DNA from 3 places in the Bradyrhizobium sp. sBnM-33 genome. Region 3 is predicted to be linked to each of the others. Evidence: riboswitches for the same ligand, from Rfam matches in the RefSeq annotation. Region 3 holds a riboswitch; each other region holds the start of a gene.

Region 1 (8,026 bases), 2.2 Mb from region 3:
CGATGCGTCCGAATGCCGGATGGTGCACGGCACGGCAGCTCGCGCGTTCGCGGCAACAGCGAGCGACCTCGTTCTTATCATCGCGAGCTGTGGTTCAGATCAGGCCATCGCGCTTGGTCGCTTAAAAGATGAGCTCCCTGACCGTGTGGAGATCACTGTACCGAGCAGACTTGACCGTCATCCTGGTGCCATTACTCGCTCCCGTAAGTTCATCGATTATCGGCCGGGAAGTCCTGCCTGGGTGCTCATCGATTTCGATGCAAAAGCAATGCCTGAACAGGTGGCTGCCCGGATCGAAGTCGTAGGTGGCATGTGGAACGCCTTGTTGACGGTGGCGCCAGAACTGGCGGCTGTTGCGCGAGTTTCCCGGGCGAGCACCACGGCGGGTCTTTCCCGCAGCGACACCCTTGAGCCAATTCCTGGCTCCAATGGTATGCACCACTACGGGATGGTAGAGACGTCGAACGGTTCTTGAAGGACCTGCACGAGCGCTGCTGGTTGCACGGATTCGGCTGGCACACGATCGGCGCAGCAGGTCAGTTGCTCGAACGGTCATTGATCGATCGGATGGTCGGCTACGGCGAACGCCTGTGCTTTGAAGGCGCGCCCTTGATTCTTCCGCCGCTGGCGCAGGATCCGGTGAAGCGCGTACCCGAAATGTTCGAGGGCGAAGCGATTCAGTCGGATCGGGTTGTACCCCGCCTGACCGAGTTTGAGCGCCATCGCGTCAACGAGGCCAAACGCGCCAGTGCCGAGGCGCTGGGCAAACCTGCAGCAGCTGTTCGCAGTGAACATGACCGCAAGCTCGCCGAGCGAATCGCAGCCGAGTCGGGCAAGCCTCTGTTGACGGCGCTGCGCCTCGTGGCTGCGCGACATCGCGGGGTGCTCTTTCCCGACGTCGAGCTCGAGTTTGATCACCTGGGCGTCGTGACGATCGGGGCCGTGCTGGCTGATCCTGAGCGGTTCGTCGGCGAGACGCTCGCTGACCCCATGGAAGGCGTCGGTTACGGACGCTGTAAGGCCATGGTGATGAAAGGCGAAGACGACGCCCTGCTGATTCATAGCTTCGCGCACGGCCGGGGCGTCTACCTTCTTCGGCACGACCTGAAATCTGGCAAGGCTGCCTTTGCACAAGCTCCAGCCGACGCCATGGTAGAACATGCCCTAGCGATCTTGGCCCAAGCCGAGCTTGAGGAGGACGAGCTCGCAGATTTTGTCGCGCATGTTTCCAAATCTGCGAACGTTGGCGTTCGCGTTTTGACGAGGCGGATCAAGAAGGACCGTGCGCAACGCGAATCCGAGAAGCATAAAGCATCCATGGGATCGAGTACCGATGGCCGCATTATTCGGCGGCGGCCCGAGGCCGACGGCGAGTTGCTGCCGACGATTACATTCGTTGATGAGCTGCTTGCCGCGGACGGGAGCGAAGAGCCGCCGATGCGGAATGCTTCCGGCGCGTTCGTACAGGTGGAGGTGAAGCAGCCCTGGGCGCTGCATCTGCTGACGGCCGAGAGTGCCAATGCGATTGGCGATGACACCGATCTCATGAAGGCGCCGGCAGAGCCGGTCCTCGCTGAATTGACGCCGATCGGAGTTGAACTACTCCTTGAACGCTACGTCCGATGGGAAGTCGTGACGCGGGATGCATATTACTTCGGCGCTTTGCAGGCGCCCTTCATCAATGCGCTGATCGAGTTTCCCGGGAGTGCGCTGCCGGTCGCAAGGGCGATCAATACGGCGCCGTTGGTCACTATGTCAGGTCGAATCATCGATGGGGTTGGACTGGACCGGCCCACTGGGCTGGTCCACCGCATCGATCCCGTTCTTCGCTCGTGTGTTCCGGCCGGTGCCCCGACAAACGATGAGGTCAAATCTGCTCTCAAGTTTCTGTTGGACGACTGGCTGGTCGACGTCGCGCTCGATCCGGTCGGCAAGTGCATTGCCGTCCTGCTCGCGCTCACTCTGCTGCAGCGAGCCTTGCTGCCTGAACGCCCTGCGTTTTTTGTGACAGCGGGGCAGCGGGGCGGGGGGAAGACGACCTTGGTCCACATGATCCTGACGGCGGTCTTGGGGCGACGTGCTGCGGCCGCAGGTTGGTCAGAAAATGTCGAGGAGCGAAAGAAGGCCCTGTTCTCCTACTTGCGCCAGAATGTAGCGGCGCTGGTCTGGGACAACATCACCAGGGGCGGCAACATCACGTGTCCGCATATCGAGGCTGCGTTGACGGCCTCAGAGATTTCCGATCGAGTCTTGGGAGTGTCACGGGTGGAGACGGTCCCCTCGTCCACGATCCAGATCTTCACCGGCAACTCGATTGCGCCGCGCGGGGATATGGCGAGCCGATCGTTCATCCTGCCGCTGGATGTGAATCGGCCAGACCCTGAGAATCGCGCTTTCACGCATGCCGACCCGCTGGCCTGGACGCAGGCAAACAGGGCGAAGATCCTACGGTCGCTCTACACGATCCTGGTCGGCGGGGCGTTGTCGCGCCCAAGAGGCCAGGTTGCAAAAACCCGGTTCAAAACATGGTGGGGGTTGATCGGGTGGCCTGTAGAATATGCGGCCGGACTGCTCGAGATCGAGGTGGACTGCACTCAGCTCCTCAGGGCCGGCGAGGCAAGCGAGGAAGAAGCGAGTGCCGCATCCCGTGCTCTTACCGTCCTGCGAGAATGCTGGGGTGAAGACAGCTTCACCACGCGACTGGTGGTGATGAAGCTAGCTGAATTGGGCTCGATGATGGAGAGCAAGGTCGCGCGTGCGGAGGCGCTCTCCGATGCCTTGGGCGAACTGATCGGAAAGCCGCTCGAGAATCCGACTGCCCGCAGTGTTGGTAAACTCTTCCAGAAATATCTTACGAACCGGCCGGTCTGGCTGGCGGACGGTGATGTCGTGGCGGTGCTTCGCAAGATTCCGGGCCACGATGCCAACGAATACCGGGTCGAGATATCCAATCCGAGGCAGTCCTCCACGTCAGGTCCTCGGGGTTTGGCCCCTGACGCGCCTAACCGGAGCGGCGAGACCAATGCGGCCGCCGGGGCAACAGCAAGGTCGACGGGGAAAGCCGGGAAAGTGGGAAAAGACGGGAATGTTTCGGCCGCCGCTGGCCAGGATAAAACAATTTTTTCGGATGAGCCTGCCGGTGAATGCGAGGGTTGGAGGGCTCGGATATGAATGCCGCCCAGATAATTGAAGAGATCACTTCGTTCGGGATCCAGATCCGGACTGAGGGCAACGACCTGCTGATCAAGGCGGAGGCAAAGCCTCCCGCTTCTGTTCTGAAACTCCTGTCCAACTACAAAGCTGATATTCTCACATTGCTACAGTCTGGCAGTGGGAGGCTCGATCACGCACTTCTCCGGCTAGAGTGTGCGTGCCCCGACTATGTCGACGAGGGCCGCTGGCAGTGGTGCATCAGCGACGCCCGACGCTTCCCCCGAAGCTGGGGCAGTCAGGCCGTGGCTCTTGGATGGACAGCCAAGGACCTCTTTGGGTTGCACGATCCGCCAGCCAATCCGCATCCGTCCTATAGCCGGCTTTCCCGATACGACCAGACAGGTCTGCTCTGGCTACTAGAGGGTCGTCCCGTTGTTGCACTTACGGCGACGACTGCGGCAATCGAATCTCTCGGAGGGCCGTCCATCAAATACCGCAAGTACCACAAGCCAGCCCTTGGGTCTGTTGGCGACTCGCTGGAAGATTTCGTGTGATCACAAATATGCCATTCGGACGACAGAGGTCGTGCGTTGGACCAGGATCTAATCTCTAAGAAAGGGAGCAGTAAGATGAGTGTAGACGTCATCGGAAACAGCAGCGGATGGTGGCGCGTGGCGCTGTACTGGTGGTTTACGCTTGCCGATTACTCCCATCACATCGCGCCAAGCGTTACGAGTGCGTGCCGCCACTGGCGCTCAAGCGACGAGGATGGACTGAACGGCGATCAGGCGCGCGAGCTCGCCGCCGAATTGCAGCGCTCAATAGATGATGGCAGGATTGATGAGTATGCACGCCAACTCTTTGTTCGGTTGTACAACGGCAAAAGAATGAGGTGCCTTGTCGAATACGAAGATGACAGCAGCGATGCTCCCTTTCCGGTTTGTAGGCCAGATGAGCGTCGCTTCGTCAACGAATTCATCGGCGAGGTTCAACGTTTCATTGAGTTCCTGTTGTCCTGCGAGGGATTCCGAATCCAATGATAAGTCACGTGCTTTCAGAGAATTTGGGTCCCTGTTGGAGCGGAGTAATCGCCGGTAGCGCGACCGCACGAGCGTCTCTCAGGGTTGTATTGGAAACGAGGAGTCAGAAGTGAAATGGCAACAATAGCTCAAGCAGCGGCTCACCTTTGCTGCTCGCGAGCCCAATTTGACCAGTACCTGGCTGAGGGCGTGGTCACGCGGCAGCCTAGTGGCAAATACGATCTCGATGAGGTGCGCCGCGAGGCATTTGCCCACCTGCGCTCTGTCGCCGCTGGTCGGGGTGGTGCCGCCGGTGACAAGCTCACGGCGGAGCGCGCTGCTTTAACGGCTGCGAAACGTCGGCGCGAGGAACGCCAGGATGAACTCGAATCCGGTCAGGTTGTGCGACTCGCGGTCGTCCGGCGCTACCTTGAACAGATGCTCGTGGGGATGCGTAATCGATTGCTCAACTTGCCCGGCGAGACCGCCTACATGCTCGCAATGCGTCCGCAGGCCGAATGCTTCGAGATTCTGGACGATAGTGTTCGCGCCGCCCTCGAGGAGATTGCCGATCCCGCCGGCGCTGCCGCACGCGCCGCTGCTGCCGGCGTCGAGAGCAAGAATGGTGAACCCAATAGGAGAGACGACAATGATAGCGAAAAAGAGGATGCCACAGACGCTGCTGAGTGACGAGGTCCCCGGCTTTCGGATTGGCCCGACTGGCGAAGTAGAAATTTTGACCGAGGCCGAGGTCGAGGCACTGGTCTGGCCCGCCGTCCGCGAAGCGATGCATAGAGCGGGCTGGCCGAGGCCAAAACGGACGCTGCACTGATGACACCTTTTGGTTCACGGACCGGCTGCACGTTGTCGATCTCACCGATGATGTGCGCTTTCTTGTACCTGAACAGAGCCGTCACGCATGCTCCCGGTCCATTCCCCGGTTCGACCCGAAGACAGTGTCAAATTCCCGCTTGATAACTCCGGGTCAAACCAGCTCTGGAAAACGATATCAGAGCCTGCTATACTGACACTGCATCCAGAGAAGGGGCCACACCCTCGCCAACCTGCCGAATCCGGGCAAGGTGGTTTCCCGCAAGGGAGATGCGGCCATTCGGCAACGAAACGGGTCGCGCGAATGTCAGTCCTCCTCGGGATCCGAAGGAGGGATTTTTATGCCTACACGTAAGTTCAAGACCCCCGCGACCGGTTCGAGTGAGCTAACTTCGGCTGGCATTCCTTGGTCCGAGGTGCCTGAATCCCCGTGTCCCTATACCGAATGGCTGGATGGGCGCCACGGCCCGGCGAAGGACGCGCTGCCGTCCGTTGATCAGTTTCCTATCCCCGAAGCACTTTTAGCTCTTCCTATTCTGCATGCTGACCGTCCACGCGGATCAAAGCCAATGGCCGATGTTCATGGCGCAAGGCAACGACTGGCTGGTTGCCGCCCTGGAGCTTGGTTGGTCAGTCCGTTCACCGGCTGGCGGTGGGCCAAATGGCCTCATGGAGAAGTTGGCTGGCTTTCGGCCGATACGGTGCTGCCTGACGCCCTCCGCGTGCGATCACGCAACGATGTTCAGTAGGCGTAGCCTAGAGAGCGGTGATGCCCAATTCTGACAGCCGGGAACTGACACGCAGAAGCATCTTAGTTGGTGCGACCGCTTCATTGATTTGCAGGCCAGCCATTGTGCGGGCCGCAAGCTTGATGCCGATCCAGCAACTGATTCTCTCGACCGTTTCAATCAATCCAGAAAAGCCCTCGTTGGGCTTTATCGGCACCTGGCGGATTCACTTCATGAGGCAAGCCTTGAGGAGAGGCTGGGAAGGCCGTGACTCCCAGACGTTCGGTGGAACTTCTGAAGCTGCCGCTCGATGCTATGTCATGTGGATGACCGCACAGGGATTGTGAAAAGCCGGAGGGATGGCCCACGTAATTCTATGGGCGACGGCACCGGCGGACGACGTCGGAATCCGCTTCGCATTTTCGAAGCCGCGTTTGCCGACGCTGCCAAAAGAACTTTGTATAGTACTCTTAAAGGCTGCCCATCGGTTGGGGCATCGTGTTTGGGCGACGCGAATGTAGTGCGCGCGAAAGGCGTGTCCCTTCCCGGATTATTTCGTGGGGGCGGCAGGAGTTTGTGATCGAGCAGGAACTGTAGCGCCTTGCGGAAGGCGTCCTCGGTATCGATTGTCTTTGCGAATCCAGCTTGGCGCAGCTTGACGGTGCTCACGAATGCCCGAGGTCCTTCCAGGGCGCGTAGGCGAATGCGAAGTCCGTATGCTGGTCTCCTTGGCCGACAAGCTCCCGCAGGCTCCGTGAACGAAGTCCGTACTTCGTGACGGATCCGGTCCCAGAGATCCGGATTTTCCTTTTGGGTAGGCTGCCACGCTCGTTGGCATGTCCGGCCCCGTTTCGACACCAAGGAGTCTGGCCATGGCTGGCCACACCTTCCGCCACTCGAACACGTCGCCGTAGGTGATATTGAACGAACTAGGCAGCTCCGGCTTGGATTTCTCAGCCGCTCAGGCTCAAAATCTGAAGGTCATAGGTTCAAATCCTATCCCCGCAACCAGAAAGAGCCGCCAAGTCAAAGGCTTGGCGGCTTTTCTTTTGATTGGGAATTCCTGAAACTGACCGTATCTTTCGTTCGAATCGCTCTCGCTCCGCCATCGACCAGGGCAGTCTGCCTTCGAGCTCGGTCGACCAGCCCCAAAATCCCAACAAACTGAGACCTTTTGGGTGACGGACCGTACTAGAGATTACCGAAGAGGCGGCAATTTGCGGCTGGAGATGACATTTTTCTCCAAAGCTTCGTACTTCGTCATTTCAGTACAGTTCTGAAAACCAAAGGGCGAGCGCAATAACTTGCGCTGCAGTTTGCTCAGGGTTCGAATCCTTCTCCGACGAGCAAGAGTAACAGCCTCTCTAACTTTCAGCAGCCCCGACCGGGAATGTCCGCTATCGGCGGGATAGTGTTGAAAAAGTCTTTTTGGGGGTCACGAACGGAAATTTCTAGAGCCGCTGATGCGTTTCGCGCGCGGCGATATGAGGGGACCACATCGTTTCACACAAAAACGACCACAGAGCATCGTATCGGCGCTACGGAGTATTGCTGTGGCGGAGTCGGCTAAAAATCAAATTTTGCGAGATTTCGGCGTCGTTCGATTTTCGACTTTTGCAACACTATCGGCGGAAGCGCGGAAAACATTTGCTCGTATTGAGATCACTCAGTTTGACCCGAAGCCGAACCATCGCAACAAACACGGGATGTCCGATATGCGGCGCGTCAAACTAGTAGAAACATTAACCTACGTTAAACCGCTGCGGCGGCGACAGTGCTTGCGACTTCATTACGCTTCTCGGCGGCGCGGCGGCCGCATGGCCGCTAGCGGCACGGGCCTCGCGCATGTCTATTCGATCAGGATCAGACCGGGAGGGAGTGAATCGTCGTATAGACTGGCCCAGTCGGATCGTCCGATCGGAACGAACCCTTTGATTTTTGCGGTCTGCAGCGCAGGGACGCCGGATTTCTCCAGCTTGCTGGCAATCAAACCGCGCAAAGGCATGGGCAAATCCAAGCTCCGATCGTCGACGACGCGCGCGGCCCGGAGGAACAGAATCTGCAGGTCGAGCAACTCCGGCGTAGTCCAATCAAAGCGCTGGAAAGCCTGATACGCGTGCTCGACGAGATCGGGCGAGACGACAGTCTCCGGCCCTGCGTAGAGCGGAGTTCGGTTGAGCAGGAGCCCGAGCGCCGCAAGATAGGGAGCGCAGTGCCGCTTGGCCCGTGCAAGCGTCACCGCGATGTCGCAAAAGCAACGCACCAGTTCCGCCTTGGTGTCGTGGTGGATCAGTT
Region 2 (8,026 bases), 1.6 Mb from region 3:
CACCGGCAAGCTGTTTCCGGCCGAGATGGAGGGCGGCGCCTTCATCGGCCAGCACGGCTCCTGGAATCGCAAGCCCCCCTCCGGCTACAAGGTGATCTTTGTCCCCTTCACGGATGGCAAGCCATCCGGACCGCCGCAGGACGTGCTCACCGGTTTCCTCAACGACAAGGGCCAGGCGCAGGGCCGCCCAGTCGGGGTGCGGCTCGACAAGCAGGGCGCGCTGCTGGTGGCTGATGATGTCGGCAACACGATTTGGCGCGTGACGCCGGCGGCGAGGTCGGCATCGCGGTAAAAGCAACACGGTCTCCCGGGGGTCGACCCGGCTGGGAGACCACGCTCCCGAAGGGGGCGCGGAGTTCCGCCCGTTAACAGGAACGAGCCCGCCGGCTCCACGTTGAACCCCTGCCGGTTCCCAAATCGGTGGGATGGCAGCGTGGACGAATGGCCGTGTCATCACAGGTCAATGTGCCCCTCAGCAACTTGCGCGCGATCACCATCGTCATCGTGGTCGCATTTCACTCCGTGCTGCCGTACCTCGCATCGCAACCGGCCGATCCCTTCCGTTCGACGCACCGCCCTATCGCTGGATCGCATTCCCAATCCTCGATAATCAACGCTGGTTCGGCTTCGACCTGTTTTGCGCGTGGCAGGATGTCAGCCTGATGTCGCTGATGTTTCTGCTGGCCGGTCTGTTCACGCCGTGCAGCCTCGGCCGCAAGGGGCCTCGCACCTACACCTTGGAGCGCTCGTGGCGGATCGGCCTGCCGTTCGTTATTACCGTCGGCGTTCTCAGCCCTCTCGCCTACTTCGCGTCCTATCGGCTGACCGCGGCCGATCCCTCCTTCAGCGCCTTCTGGCAACATTGGCGCGCGCTTCCGATGTGGCCTGCCGGGCCGCAATGGTTCTTGTGGCAGATCTTTCTGCTGGGCGCCGTTGCGGCCGCCCTCCACGCGTTCGTCCCGCATTGGCTTAGGGCATTTAGCGCGCTCGCGGCTCGCATTGCCGACCGTCCGCTATTGTTCTTCCTCGCGCTGGCGGCGCTCTCTGCGCTGGCCTATGTGCCGCTGGCGATGGTCTTCACACCGTGGGAATGGACCTTTCTCGGCCCATTTTCATTTCAGCTCAGCCGGCCGTTGCACTACGTGGTCTATTTCTTCGTAGGATTTGCGATAGGTAGCCACCGGCCCGAGCACAGCTTGCTGCGTCCCGATGGTCCGCTTGCACGTCATTGGCTGGCCTGGCTTGCGGCCGCCATCGCTAGCATGTCCGCGTGGGGTGGGCTCACATCGTTGACGATGCCGGAGTGGTGGGCAAGCGCACCGATCTTTCGCCTGGCTTCGGCGCTGGCGTTTCCAGTTGCTTCCGCGGCCGCCGCTCTGTGTCTGCTCGCGATCTGCCTTCGGCTGCTGCAATCGCGCGACCGCCTGCTCGATAGCCTCTCCAGCAATGCCTACAGCATCTATCTGCTGCATTACGTCGTGGTCGTGTGGCTGCAATACGCGCTGCTGGATATCGATCTCAATGCGATCGGCAAGGCAACGATCGTTTTTGCCGCTGCGCTCGCCGCAAGTCTGGCTGCAAGCGCCGGAATAAGAATCGGCGTGAGAGCTCTCGTTTCGCGCCATTCCGAGCCACGAGACGAGAGAGCCATCGCCAATCAACCGCGATAACGGATGCCGATATGTCGCTGGTACTGACACTTGCGTCCCGCAACCTGTTCCACGATCGGCTTCGCTTCGTCGCGACCATGGTTGGAATCGTCTTCTCGGTCGTCCTCGTCATGATCCAAATGGGCCTGTTCCTCGGGTTCGGCCGAATGGTCACGACGATGATCGACCATGCCTCCGCCGATTTGTGGATCCTGCCCAAGGGCGCCAAATGCTTCGAGGATCCTTCGCTGCTCGACGTCAAGCTGCGCGACCGCGTCGCCACGGTCGACGGCGTGAGTTCTGCGGTCCCGCTGGTGATCGGATTTTCGGACTGGCGCCTGGAAAGCGGCGAATTGACGCCGGTCTTCATTGTGGGAGCCGACCTGCGCGACGGCAGCCTGCAACCGTTCAACGTCGTGGAGGGCAACGTGCAGGCGTTGACGCAGGGCGCGAACGTTGTGGTCGACCGCTCCTACTTTGACCGGCTCGGTGTCAGCGGCGTCGACTCGACCGCGGAGATCCGCGGCCGCAAGGTGCGCGTGGTCGCGGTCACGGACGGTATCCGCTCGTTCGCCACAACGCCTTATGTATTTGTGGACTTGAAAAACGCGCGCAACTACACCGGCACGCCGCGCGATCGCGCCAGCAGCGTTCTGGTCCGGCTGAAAAGCGACGCCGACCGGGAGGAGGCGCTCAGCGCCATTCGCGCGCAAGTCGGCGATGCAGAGGTTCTTACCTCGGACGAATTCCGCAGCCGCAGCCGGTCGTTTTGGCTGTTTGGCACGGGGGCCGGAGCCGCGCTGTTTGCCGGCGCAATGCTAGGAGTGATCGTCGGCACCGTGATCGTCGCGCAAAACGCTTTACTCCAGCACCAAGGATCATCTGAACGAATTCGCCACCCTCCGCGCGATGGGTTCCTCGAACGCCTATATCTACACCGTGATCATCTATCAGGCACTCATCAACGCGGTGATCGGATTTGCCATCGCCGCCGGGATCGGCTCGATCGTCGTTCAGATGACCGCCAAAAGCGCGTTGCCGATAGTCATCACGCCATGGCTGATGGCGGCGCTGTTCGCGCTGACGGTGGTGATGTGCGTAGCATCCGGCATTGGGGCAATCATCCGTGTCGTTCGTATTGATCCAGCAACGGTGTTCATGCGATGAATGACTATGTGGTCGAAGCCAAGTCGGTCGAGAAGACGCTGGGTCGCGGCGCCGGCGAGGTGCAGGCGCTGCGCGGCATCGATCTCTCGCTGCGCCGGGGCGAGCTGACACTGCTGATGGGCCCTTCGGGGAGCGGCAAGACCACGCTGCTATTGATCCTCGGATGCATGCTGACGCCGAATTCGGGCACCGTTACCGTATGCGGGACGCCGACAGCGAACGCCGACAAGGAAACACTTGCCAGGATTCGGCGTGAGCATGTCGGTTTCGTATTCCAGTCCTATCATTTGTTCCCGACGCTGACCGCGACCCAAACGTGCAGTTGGCGCTGGATATTCGTGACGAGCACGGCAGGCGCGCGGCGCAGAAGTCGCGGGAGGCCCTTTCGATGGTCGGGCTCGAGCAGAAGGTGGACAGTTTGCCGGGCGGGCTCAGCGGTGGCGAACAGCAGAGGGTTGCGATCGCGCGCGCTCTCGTCGCAAACCCTTCTGTCGTTCTTGCCGACGAGCCGACCGGCGCACTGGATGGAAAAAACGGCCAGGGCATCATGCGTATTCTCGCCGATACCGCCCATGAGCGTGAGCGGGCGGTGCTGGTCGTCACCCACGATCCGCGCGTGGTCCCCTACGCCGATCGCATCGTCGAGATCGAGGACGGTCTTATCGTGCAAGAGCCTACCGACCGGCCGCGCCTGCCCACAGCCGTGCCGTTCAGAGCCTGAGCGCAAGGACGGCCATGAGCCTGCGGGCAGAACTTTTGCGCCTGGGCATTCGCATGTTGCTCAAGCGGCGCGGCGGAAGTCTCGATGTCGAGGAATGGCGGCGAAACATGCGTGCGATGGAGCGGTTTGTGCCGCATCCGCCCGCCCGGAGCGCAACGGTCGAGATCGAGGCCGGTCGGGTGCGGTTTCACCGGGTTACCACGCCGGCATCCCGGCCCGAACGTAACGTGCTCTATCTCCACGGCGGCGCCTATGTTTCCGGCGCGCCGGTCTATTACCGGCACTTCCTCTGGCGGATTGCCGACGCTTTGCAAGCCCGCGTCTGGGCGCTCGAATACCGCCTCGCCCCGGAACACGCCTTTCCGGCAGCGCTTGGGGATGCCGTGGAGGGCTATCGCTGGCTCGTCGACAACACGCCCGATAGCCGCCAGTTGTTCGTGGCGGGAGATTCGGCTGGCGGCGGCCTGGCGCTGGGTTTGCTGTTGAGACTGCGTGATGACGGCCAACGGCTTCCTGCCGCAGCCGTCGCCTTGTCGCCCTGGACCGATCTGGCCCTTACCGGCGCCTCGCTGAAGACGAATGCAGCGGCCGATCCGATGCTGAACGTCGAGGATCTTCCCGGCCTGACGAAGCTCTATCTCGGCGGAGCCGATCCGCGTACGCCCTATGCTTCGCCGCTCTACGGCGATCCCGCCGGATTGCCGCCGGTGCTTATCCAAGTCGGTAGCGATGAAATTCTCCGAGACGACGCGGTCCGCATGGCGGAGAAGCTTCGGTCACACGATCCGCGCAGCAAACTCGAGATCTGGCGGCGCATGCCGCACGCCTGGCAATTGTTCGTGCCGGTGTTGCCGGAGGCCCATCGCGCGATTGCGCAGATCGGCGAGTTTATCTCTAACGTGCGCGACTGAGGCGCGGTCCGGCGCAGGCGTCACACCCGGAAGTGCTTGGAGAGCTTCAACCCCTGGGCCTGATAGTTCGAGCCGATGCGCTGGCCGTACATCGCATCCGGCCGGGACAGCATTTTCTCGTAGACCAGACGGCCGACGATCTGGCCGTGCTCGAGGATGAACGGCACCTCGCGCGAGCGCACTTCGAGCACGGCGCGCGCGCCCTGCCCGCCGGCGCCGGCATAGCCGAAGCCGGGGTCGAAGAATCCGGCGTAATGCACGCGGAATTCGCCGACCAAGGGATCGAACGGCACCATTTCCGCGGCGTAATCCGGCGGCACCTGCACGGCCTCCTTCGAGGCCAGGATGTAGAACTCGCCGGGATCGAGGATGAGGCTACCGTCCGGGCGCGCCGGGATCGGCTCCCAGAATTCGTCGACCGCATAGCCGCCGCGGCGGTCGATATCGACCACGCCGGTGTGGCGCTTGGCGCGGTAGCCGACGAAGCCGCCCGTGTTCTCGCCGGAGAGATCGACCGACAGCGCCACGCCATTCGCGAGATCGGCATCGTCGATATCGACCAATCGCTCGGCGCCATGCAGCGCGTCGAGCTCGTCGGCATCGAGGATGGCGTCGCCGGTGCGGAAACGCACTTGTGATAGCCGCGAGCCCTCGCGCAGCAGCACCGGAAACGTCTTCGGGCTGATCTCGGCATAGAGCGGGCCGTGATAGCCGGCGCCGATCATATCGAAGCGGCGGGTGCCGTCGGCAATCACGCGGGTGAAAACGTCGAGCCGTCCAGTCGAACTCTTCGGGTTGGCCGCGGCCACGATCTGTGGCGGCAGCGCGAGGCTTTCCAGCAGCGGCACGATGTAGACGCAATTAGTCTCCAGCACCGCGCCGTCGGAGAGGTTTATTTCATGCAGCTTCAATTCGTCGATGCGCTCGGCGACGGTCGCGCCGGGACCGGGCAGGAAGCTCGCGCGTACCCGGTAGGCAACGTCGCCAAGGCGTAAATCGAGGCTCGCCGGCTGGATCTGGCTTTCGACAAACGGATAGGCCGGCAGGATCAGGCCCGCATCCGCCATCGCCGCGATCATGCGGTCGGGTAGAATTCCGTTACCGTCGGGCGGAAGCGTGAACGACACGGCGCGGTCCTCTGAGGTGGCCCTGGATGCCCAAATGTCATCCAAACCTCGTAAATATGGGCTTTTAGGGGTTATCCGATGGCTGCCTTGACTGAAAGGGCGCAAGCGAATATCAGCATGACTTATCCCGTGGTGATTTGAGCCGGCCGGCTTGCAGCCACGTTAAATAAATCGCTAAACAGGCCGGGGACACGTGTGATCCCGGCCTGTGGAAATTATTCCAGGCCGGTTTTTTGTGGCCATTTTCCGGTGGTCACGGCGGAGGTCACATGTCTGAAGTTGGTTCTACCAAGCGTTTTCGTCCCGAAACCCGCCTTGTCCATGGCGGCACGCTGCGCTCGCAATTCGGCGAGACGTCGGAAGCGCTGTTCCTCACCCAAGGCTATGTCTACGACAGCGCGGAGCAGTGCGAGGCGCGCTTCAAGGGCGAGGATCCCGGCTTTATCTATTCGCGCTATTCCAATCCCACGATTTCAATGTTCGAGCGCCGCATGATCGAGCTCGAAGGTGCGGAAGCTGCTCGCTCCACCGCCACCGGCATGGCCGCGGTGACGACCGCGATCCTCGCACCGCTCAGAGCCGGCGATCATGTGGTGGCATCGAAAGCCCTGTTCGGCTCGTGCCTGTACGTCGTGCAGGACCTCCTGCCGCGCTACGGGATCGAAACGACGCTGGTCGACGGCCTCGATCTCGACCAATGGCAGCGCGCATTGCGGCCTAACACCAAGACCTTCTTTCTGGAGAGCCCGACCAACCCGACGCTCGACGTGCTCGATATTCCCGCGATTGCCGAGATCGCGCACAAGGGCGGCGCGCGGCTGGTCGTCGATAACGTCTTCGCCACGCCGATCTGGCAGAGCCCGCTTTCGCTCGGCGCCGATGTCGTGGTCTACTCCGCAACCAAACATATCGACGGTCAAGGACGCTGCCTCGGTGGCATTATTCTCTCGTCCGAAGCTTTCATCGCAGAGCACATTCACAACTTCATGCGGCAGACCGGGCCATCGCTCTCGCCCTTCAACGCGTGGGTCCTGCTCAAGGGACTGGAGACGCTGGGAGTGCGGGTACGCGCGCAGACCGACAACGCGGCGAAAATCGCCGAGGCGTTGGCAAGCCATCCGAAGATTTCGCGATTGATCTATCCTGGCCGCGCCGATCATCCGCAAGCGGAGCTGGTGAAGAAGCAGATGCGCGGCGGCTCGACGCTGATCGGCTTCGAGGTGAAGGGCGGCAAGGCCGCCGCCTTCCGCGTCCTCAATGCGCTGCAGATCTCGCGCATCTCCAACAATCTCGGCGATGCCAAGAGCCTCGTCACCCATCCTGCGACCACCACGCATCAACGGCTGACACCGGAGGCGCGCGCCGAGCTCGGTATCAGCGAAGGCTTTATCCGTTTCTCGGCCGGGCTCGAGCATGCCGATGATCTGATCGAGGATTTTGAGGCGGCGCTGGAGAAGGCGTGAGCAGGCGAATGGACGGTGCTTCCGTCGTCATTGCGAGCGAAGCGAAGCAATCCAGAATCTTTCCTACGGGAGCAATGGATTGCTTCGTCGCTAGCGCTCCTCGCAATGACGGCGGATGGTTCGTCCGCACATCACCTCACATCGGCCGATACGCCCGCACGTCCGAGGGCACGGTGACGCCGAGCTTGATCTGGCCGACCGACTTGATGATGTCATCGCCGAGCAGTTGGGCGAAACAGGCATAGCCCCAATCGCTCATATGCAGGCCGTCGGCGATCACGAAATTCTCGATCGGAATCGCCTGCCGCTCGTGCCAGTCCTTCATCACCGCGAACCGCGGGAAGACGCCGACCTTGCGAAGCTCGGCCGTCTTGTTCAGCAGCTTCATCATCTTGCCGGCGCTTTCCGCATGCTCGTTGACCCGCGGCGAATATTGCGGATCGATCAGCACGACGTCGGAGCCTGCAGCCTGAATACGCGTGATGCCTTCGTCGATGAGCTTGGCAGTCTCGGCGGGATCCAGATTGCGCAGCACCGCATTGGTGCCGACCTGCCAGATCACCAGGTCAGGATGCAAGTCGATCACGGAAGTCTGCAGCCGCTTCATCATTTCCGGCGCGTCCTCGCCGCCTTTGCCGGCATTGATGACGGAGATGTCGGCCGTCGGATATTTGCGGCGTAGCTGCGCTGCGAGCCTGTTCGGATACGTAAACTCCGGTGAACTGGAGCCGTACCCCTGGGTCGATGACGATCCGAAAGCGACGATCACCACCGGCTGGCCCGCGACGAGCTTGCTCGCGACACGCGGCAGTGATCCCATCGATTTGGAAGCGCCCTTCGGCGGCAGGCAGGGAACGCGGCTGAAGATGTCGCCGGCCGATTTCGCGACTTCCTTCACCTTGTCGATCGCTTTGCCGGTGACGCCCTTCTGCGCGGCCGGATTGCCGGTGGCCGCTGGCGCAGCCTGCGGCGGGGCGCTTTCAGCCGA
Region 3 (8,026 bases):
AGCATCGTCCGGATAATTGACGAGGTCGGTGTCGGCATCGCCCTGCACCACCGCGAGCCCCTTGGCGACGCAGCGGTTGACGCCCTCGCGCGACAGCTCGATGCCGCGGCCATCGATGCCGCGGCTCTCCAGGAGTTGCAGCAACTCGCCATCGCCGCAGCCGACGTCGAGCACTTTTGAGCCGGCCGGAATCATTTCTGCGACGAGGAGATGATCGGTGCGATACTTGCCCGTGCGATCGGGAGCGATCCCGCCGAGCGGCAACGCTTGTTCCTGAAGGGCCATATCAGCCACCTCTAGAGCTTTTCCGTTCCGATGTAGTCGGAACGGAAAATGCTCTACCTTTCTTGTTTTGACGCGTTTTCTTCACGCGAACCGGTATCCACTTCGCTTGAAAACGCTTTGCTCTCAAGGCCGCGCGCCTTGCCCGCGGATTCCAGAAAGGCGCGAGAAATGTCGAAGAACTCGGGCACGTCGAGCAGGAAGGCATCGTGGCCGCGGTCGGTCTCGATCTCGGCGAACGACACCCGCGCGCTCGACGCGTTCAGCGCGTGCACCAGCGCCCGCGATTCCGAGGTCGGAAACAGCCAGTCGGACGTGAACGACACTACGCAGAAGCGGGTCTTGATGCCGCGAAATGCTTCCGCCAGCACGCCGTCATGGTCGGCGGCGATATCGAAATAGTCCATCGCCCGCGTCAGATAGAGATAGCTGTTGGCATCGAAGCGCTCGACGAACGACGAGCCCTGATAGCGCAGATAGCTTTCGACTTGGAAATCCGCGTCGAACGAAAACGTCGGCAGTTCGCGGTCCTGCATCCGCCGCCCGAACTTGCGATGCAGCGCGGCATCGGAGAGATAGGTGATGTGCCCTGCCATCCGCGCGACCGCCAGTCCGCGATGCGGATGCGTGCTGCGTTCGAAATAGCGCCCATGGTGCCAGTCCGGATCGGCCATCACGGCCTGCCGGCCGAGTTCGTGAAACGCAATGTTTTGCGCCGAATGGCGCGTTGAGCAGGCGACCGGCAGCGCGGAAAACACTCGTTCCGGATAGGCTGCCGTCCATTGCAGCACCTGCATGCCGCCCATCGATCCGCCGATCACGCACAACAATGTTTCGATGCCCAGCCGGTCGAGCAGCATGGCCTGCGCGCGGACCATGTCGGGGATCGTGATGATCGGAAAATCCAGTCCCCACGCCTTACCGGTCGCGGGATTCGTCGAGGCCGGACCGGTCGATCCCATGCAGCCGCCGATCACGTTCGAACAGATGATGAAATATCTGTCGGTGTCGAGCGGACGGCCTGGACCGACCATGATTTCCCACCAGCCGGCCTTGCCAGTCAGAGGATGCACGTTGGCGACATGCTGATCCAGCGTTAGCGCGTGGCAGATCAGGATCGCGTTGGAGCGGTCGGCGTTCAGTTCGCCATAGGTCTGGTATGCGATCTGGAATGGCGCGAGATCGATGCCGCAATCGAGCTTCAAGGGCTGCTCGAAGCCGAATTTGACCACCGGCGAAGTCGGATGGTCGGCCTCGTGGGCGCGATCCTCGCTGTGAATCGACGGACTGGATACCGACTGCAATTGTGTCATCCCGACCTTCCTCCTCGCGGAGGTCTTTACAGACAGAAATCAGGCCGTAAAAAACCCGGCCTGAACGAAAGGTTCGGCCGGGATCAATCTGTCCCCGGCCTGTTTAGCGAGTTGTTTAACGTGGCTGCAAGCCGGCCGGCTCAAATGACCACGGAATGGAACAAAGCTAGTCCGAAGCAGGTCCCCCGTCAAGGCAGCCGCATGGTTAACCGGGCTCGCAGACCTCATGGTGAGGAGGTGCCCTTGCGCCATCTCGAACCATGAGGGAGAACGGGCTTCATCCTTCGAGACGCGGCGCATGCGCCGCTCCTCAGGATGAGGTAAAGCTCTCATCAGGTTACGCCCAATGTCCAAGGCTCCCCCGGCTCCGCCCTCGCTGCAGGAATTGCGCAAGGAGATCGACGCGATCGACGAGCAGGTCCATCGCCTGCTGATGGCGCGCGGCGATATCATCGACCGGCTGATCCAGGTGAAGCAGACCCAGGAAGTGGGGTCGGCATTCCGGCCCGCGCGCGAGGCCAGCATGATGCGCAGCCTGGTCGAGCGTCATCGCGGCATGCTGCCGCTCGATACCATCGAGAGCATCTGGCGCGTCATCATCTCGACCTTCACTTACGTCCAGGCGCCGTTCTCGGTGCATGCAGACGTCTCGGTCGGCGAGCCCGCGATGCGGGATTCGGCGCGGTTTCACTTCGGCTTCGTCGTGCCCTATGTCGGCCATTTCAGCGCGCAGGCCGCAGTCGAGGCGGTGGCGAAATCGAAGGGCGATCTGGCGCTGGTCTCGGCGGTCTCGAGCCGCACGGGGTGGTGGAGTGCGCTGGAAGCCGATGGCGCGCCAAAAATCATTGCGCGGCTGCCGTTCCTCGAACGCGCCGATCATCCGGCCGCGCTGCCGGTATTCGTGATCTCGCGCGTCGCTGATGATGCCATGGTGACGGAGGTGCAGATGTGGAGCGTGCGCGTCGCCGGCTGGAACGCCGATATCGCCCGAGCGCTGGCGCCGCTCGCCGAAATCGTCGCCGTGCCCGATACCGCTTTCGATGGCGCGGCGCTTCTGGTGTCGGATGCCGGCACCGGGTTCGAAAAGATCAAGACCGCCCTGATCCAGGCCGGCGCCTCGGTGCGCTCGTCGGCTCTCGTCGGCAGCCACGCAACGCGCTATACGGTGCCCCCGAACGGGTCGGCGAAGCCTTAAAACGCCGCCCGAAATTCCGGAGTTGAAGATGAACCGCCCCGTGCCGAATCCCGGCATTCTCGATATTGCGCCCTACACGCCCGGCAAGACGCCGGTGCCGGAGCTGGGCCGCAAAGTGTTCAAGCTGTCGGCCAACGAGACCCCGTTCGGGCCGTCGCCGAAGGCGATCGAAGTCTACAAGGACGTGGCGGCGCACCTGGAGGACTATCCGGAAGGAACTTCGCGGGTGCTGCGCGAAGCGATCGGCCGCGCCTACGGGCTCGATCCCAGCCGCATCATCTGCGGCGCCGGCTCGGACGAAATCCTCAACCTTTTGGCGCATACCTATCTCAGCCAGGGCGATGAGGCGATCTCGACCGCCCACGGCTTCCTGGTCTATCCGATCGCGACGATGGCGAACGGCGCCAAGAACGTTGTCGCGCCCGAGACCAATTTTACCGCCGACGTCGACGCCATTCTCGCGCGCGTGACGCCGCGCACGAAACTGGTGTGGCTCGCCAACCCAAACAACCCGACCGGCACCTACGTGCCGTTCGACGAGGTCAAGCGGCTGCGCGCCGGATTGCCGTCGAACGTGCTGCTGGTGCTCGACGCTGCGTACTCCGACTACGTGTCGCGCAACGACTACGAGCTCGGCCTGGAGCTGGTGGCCACCACCGAAAACACCGTGATGACGCATACCTTCTCCAAGATTCACGGGTTGGCAGCTCTGCGGATCGGTTGGATGTTTGGCCCGGCGCACATCGTCGATGCCGTCAACCGCATCCGAGGTCCCTTCAACGTCTCGACGCCGGCGATGCTGGCGGCGGTCGCCGCGATCGAGGACACCGCGCATGTCCAGAAGTCGAAGGCGTTCACCGAAGAATGGCGCAACTGGCTGACAGAGGAAATCGGCAAACTCGGACTGAAGGTGACGCCGAGCGTCGCCAATTTCGTGCTGATTCACTTCCCAACCGAGAAGGGCAGGACCTCGGCCGACGCGGACGCGTTCCTGACCAAACGTGGCCTGGTGCTGCGGGCACTCAACAATTACGGCCTGCCGCATGCATTACGCATGACCATCGGCACCGAGGAGGCCAACCGCCTCGTCGTCGACGCCTTGCGCGACTTCATGGCGGCCAAGTGAGCAGCCAAGTGAGCGCGGTACCGATCTTCCGACGCGTCGCGCTGATCGGCTTCGGCCTGATCGGCGGCTCGATCGCGCGTGCGGTGCGGGTCCAGGGGCTTGCGAGCGAAATCGTCACCACCGCGCGCTCGGAAAAGACGCGCGCACGCGTGGTGGAGCTCGGCATCGTCGATCGCGTGCTGGAAACCAACGCGGAAGCCGTCAACGACGCCGATCTCGTGATTCTCTGTATCCCCGTCGGCGCCTGCGGGCAGGTGGCGCACGAGATCGCCCCGTTCCTGAAAGCGGGCGCGATCGTCTCCGACGTCGGCTCGGTCAAAGGCGCCATCGTCCGCGAAATGGCGCCGCATCTGCCGGGCCATGTTCATTTCGTTCCGGCACATCCGGTCGCCGGCACCGAGCATTCAGGGCCCGACTCCGGCTTCGCCGAACTGTTCATCAACCGCTGGTGCATTCTCACCCCGCCCGAGGGCGCCGACCCTATGGCGGTCGAAGCCCTGCGCGCGTTCTGGGCCGGCATGGGCGCCAAAGTCGAGACCATGACGCCGGATCATCACGACCTCGTGCTGGCGATCACCAGCCATCTGCCGCATCTGATCGCCTACACCATCGTCGGCACGGCGGACGAGCTGGCGCAGGTGACCTCTTCTGAGGTGATAAAGTTCTCCGCCGGCGGCTTTCGCGACTTCACCCGCATCGCGGCGTCTGACCCGACGATGTGGCGCGACGTGTTTTTGAACAACAAGGAGGCGGTGCTGGAAATGCTCGGCACCTTCAACGAGGACCTGTCAAAGCTCACCCGCGCCATCCGCCGCAACGATGGCGAAGCGTTGTTCGAGCACTTCACCCGCACCCGCGCCATCCGCCGCGGCATCGTCGAGATCGGCCAGGATTCGGCCGCGCCGGATTTCGGCCGGCCACATCCGCCGCTGAAGAAGGCGGAGTGAAGAGACGCGGCTTCGTTCAATTCGAAGTCGAGGTGCCGCTCCACACCACATCGTCATACCCCGCGCATGCGGGGTATCCAGTACGCCGCGGCCTATCGCTCAAATCACGGCCGTCTCTGGAATACTGGATCGCCCGGTCAAGCCGGGCGACGACATTGAATATGTCTCAAAACAGCGGCGGCACCTGCCCCGCTTTCAACGGTTCGGGAAATACGGCGCCGTCGACGAAGCGCAGCGGGAAGGCGTGCGCAACCGCACAATCTAGGCATGGCCGCCCACGGCCTAGATTAACGGGCCCGGAAAACGAAGCGATAGACTTCGCTCTGGATTAGACGGGCTGAACGTAGGGGACAGCATTCATCAACAGCACGCCAAAAAGGAGGACCAGATAGAGCATGGAAAACACGAACAGGCGACGCGCGGGCTGCCTTTCCTTGTCATTGCTGCGACGTACTTGCCATGAGAGAAAAATCATGATCGCTCCAAGCATCGCCGCAGCCGCGCCATAGATCGCCCCCGCGAACCCCAACGCCCAGGGCAGCAGCGAGACAGGAGCCAGAAGAACGGTATAGAGAAGAATCTGGCGCTTTGTTTCGGCCCGGCCGGCTACGACCGGCAACATTGGCACCCCGGCGCGAGCATACTCACCGGCAAGGTTGAGCGACAGTGCCCAGAAATGGGGTGGCGTCCAAAGGAAGATGATCAGGAACAGGACGAGCGGTTCGAGCCCAACATTTCCGGCCGCCGCGACCCAGCCGATCACCGGAGGGAGTGCGCCAGCCGCACCGCCAATGACGATATTCTGCGGGGTTCGGCGCTTGAGCCACATCGTGTAAACGACGACATAGAAGAAAATTGTGAAAGCAAGCAGCGCAGCCGCGGCCGTGTTCAGGAAAGTGCCGAGGCTTAGAACGGCGCATATGGCAAGTACCAGTCCGAAAACCAACGCTTCCGAGCGCGATACACGGCCGCTGGGAATTGGACGCATGGCTGTACGCGCCATCAACGCATCGATGTCGGCGTCGTACCACATGTTGAGCGCACCTGCGGCGCCCGCTCCGGCAGCTATGCAAAAAAGAGCAACGGCACCGGCGAAGGGATCGACGCCGCCCGGCGCGACCATGAGACCGACCAGCGCAGTAAAGACGACCAGCGACATAACGCGCGGCTTCGTCAGCGCGACATAGTCCTCGATATTGGCATAGCTCCCGCGAACGGGAATTGAACGATTGATTTGCATGAGACTGATGCCCCCTTTTGCAAGCTGATCGGCGACGTGTTGAAGCACCTCCGGCGCGAAGCAAAAACAGCTAAGTCGGCGACGCGAAGAACAGGACCCGGATGAGGTGCGTGTAGTCGGATTCGAACACCATGATGGCCACGAACACCAGCACCAGCACCGGCGGCAGCAGGATCGCGTAGACCAGGGCCAGCCGCTCCCAGGCCATATGCATGAAGACGGCGACGATCAGGCCCGCCTTCAACATCATGAACAACAGGATAAGGGACCATCTGAGATAGCCCTGGAGGCCAAAGTAGTCGATGAGATAGGAGCAGGCGCTGAGGACGAACAACCAGCCCCAGACCACGAGATAGAGCTTGATCGGATGCTGCTGCCCCTTTTCGTGCGCGGCTGGAGCTGCGATTGCATCATGCGCATGGGTTTGCAGCGAAGGTTGTTGTGCTTCCAAATGTACTGCCACGTTTGTCATGCGCCGACCTCACCAAAGATAAAAGAAGGCAAAGATGAACACCCACACGAGATCGACAAAGTGCCAGTAGAGGCCCATGATTTCGACGATCTCGTAGTGTCCCTTTCTGCTCGTGAAGAAGCCGCGTCTTTGGACGTCGAAGTCTCCCCGCCAGACCTTTCGCGCGATGGCGATCAGGAAAATCACGCCGAATGTCACGTGGGTGCCGTGGAAGCCGGTGATCATGAAAAAGCTTGCGCCAAACTGCGGTGCCCCCCAGGGGTTTTCCCAGGGCCGCACGCCTTCCATGATCAGCTTGGTCCATTCGAAGGCCTGCATTCCGACGAACGTTGCGCCAAGTGCCGCTGTGACCAGCATCAAGACTGCGGTTTTGACGCGGTCGCGGCGGTAGCCGAAATTGACGGCCATCGCCATCGTCCCGCTGCTGCTGATCAGCACGAAGGTCATGATGGCGATCAGGATGAGGGGGATATGGTGCCCCGCAATCTCGAGGGCGAATACCTCGCTCGGATTTGGCCACGGCACGGTCGTGGACATTCGCGCCGTCATGTACGACAGCAGGAAACAGCTGAATATGAAGGTGTCGCTCAGGAGGAAGATCCACATCATGGCCTTCCCCCAGGAGACATTCTTGAATGCGCGCTGATCCGAGGACCAGTCGGCAGCAATGCCTTGCCAGCCGGCAGCCCGCGCAGGCGATTCTCCAGGGTTTGTCAGCGCGGTCTCTGCCATCTGGTCTCTCCCTAGCTGAGCAACCGCCGACAGATGTCGACGAAATCGTCAGTCCAGCCCGTCAACAGACCAAGCAGGACCAGCCAGACCAACAACAGGAAATGCCAGTAGATCGTGCAGAGCTCCACACTCAGGCGCACCTGCGGCATCTCGGCGCCACGCCACACCTTGGCAGTCGTTCTGCCGAGCGCCACCAAGCCGCCCATCAGGTGCAGTCCGTGCGCCGCGGTGATCATGTAGAAGAAGGAATTGGCTGGATTGGATGCCACGAAATAGCCTGCCGCCCTCAGCTGTTGCCACGCCAGCAATTGCCCAACCAGAAATATAACGGCAGACGCTCCCCCTGCGCACAGGCCGACGATTACACCGTCCATGTTGTTCCGGTGCGCGGCCACGTATGCCCATTGCAGCGCGACACTGCTCACGACCAGCACGCCGGTGTTGAACCACAGCAGCCCCGGCACGGGCAGCGCACGCCAATCCACCATGTTCATGCGCATGGAATAAGCGCTCATGAAAAGCGCGAACAACGAACTGGCGACTGCGAGAAACACTCCCAGTCCGATCTTCGCGGCCGGCAGGGTCATTGCTCCCGTGCCCGGGAAGTGATCGATCGAACCTTCTTCCAGCCAGGGTTTGGCTGTCAGCCGTTGCTGCGCGAGCCACCATCCGATGATGGCCGCTATCACAGCCATGAACAGGATGATGGCGCTCATGGC

Evidence for each region. A riboswitch is a leader RNA that binds a small molecule or an ion and turns the genes downstream of it on or off. The one in region 3 is predicted to bind S-adenosylmethionine.
Region 1: it holds a riboswitch for S-adenosylmethionine, as region 3 does, so the genes downstream of both, RX328_RS06545 (hypothetical protein) here and RX328_RS39300 (homoserine O-acetyltransferase MetX) in region 3, are expected to answer to the same signal.
Region 2: it holds a riboswitch for S-adenosylmethionine, as region 3 does, so the genes downstream of both, RX328_RS03560 (O-succinylhomoserine sulfhydrylase) here and RX328_RS39300 (homoserine O-acetyltransferase MetX) in region 3, are expected to answer to the same signal.

What each region holds. Positions count from the first base shown of each region.
Region 1 covers NZ_CP136624.1:1,379,702-1,387,727, forward strand. The annotation lists gene RX328_RS06520 (hypothetical protein) at 1-475, shown strand, start outside; gene RX328_RS06525 (hypothetical protein) at 472-3,171, shown strand; gene RX328_RS06530 (hypothetical protein) at 3,168-3,707, shown strand; gene RX328_RS06535 (hypothetical protein) at 3,783-4,193, shown strand; gene RX328_RS06540 (hypothetical protein) at 4,308-4,862, shown strand; SAM-I-IV-variant riboswitch at 5,200-5,304, shown strand; gene RX328_RS06545 (hypothetical protein) at 5,773-6,078, shown strand; gene RX328_RS06550 (hsp70 family protein) at 7,581-8,026, opposite strand, start outside.
Region 2 covers NZ_CP136624.1:757,042-765,067, reverse strand. The annotation lists gene RX328_RS03605 (PQQ-dependent sugar dehydrogenase) at 1-292, shown strand, start outside; gene RX328_RS03600 (acyltransferase family protein) at 663-1,670, shown strand; gene RX328_RS03595 (hypothetical protein) at 1,658-1,840, opposite strand; partial or broken gene RX328_RS03590 (ABC transporter permease) at 1,781-2,299, shown strand; gene RX328_RS03585 (FtsX-like permease family protein) at 2,559-2,816, shown strand; partial or broken gene RX328_RS43230 (ABC transporter ATP-binding protein) at 2,813-3,537, shown strand; gene RX328_RS03570 (alpha/beta hydrolase) at 3,552-4,448, shown strand; gene RX328_RS03565 (2'-deoxycytidine 5'-triphosphate deaminase) at 4,469-5,575, opposite strand; SAM riboswitch at 5,695-5,774, shown strand; gene RX328_RS03560 (O-succinylhomoserine sulfhydrylase) at 5,845-7,038, shown strand; gene RX328_RS03555 (SGNH/GDSL hydrolase family protein) at 7,175-8,026, opposite strand, start outside.
Region 3 covers NZ_CP136624.1:8,376,677-8,384,702, forward strand. The annotation lists gene metW (methionine biosynthesis protein MetW) at 1-285, opposite strand, end outside; gene RX328_RS39300 (homoserine O-acetyltransferase MetX) at 339-1,595, opposite strand; SAM riboswitch at 1,678-1,757, opposite strand; gene RX328_RS39305 (chorismate mutase) at 1,942-2,790, shown strand; gene hisC (histidinol-phosphate transaminase) at 2,819-3,916, shown strand; gene RX328_RS39315 (prephenate/arogenate dehydrogenase family protein) at 3,925-4,863, shown strand; gene RX328_RS39320 (heme o synthase) at 5,192-6,103, opposite strand; gene RX328_RS39325 (cytochrome C oxidase subunit IV family protein) at 6,174-6,575, opposite strand; gene RX328_RS39330 (heme-copper oxidase subunit III family protein) at 6,585-7,307, opposite strand; gene RX328_RS39335 (cytochrome c oxidase subunit 3) at 7,319-8,023, opposite strand; gene RX328_RS39340 (cbb3-type cytochrome c oxidase subunit I) at 8,020-8,026, opposite strand, start outside.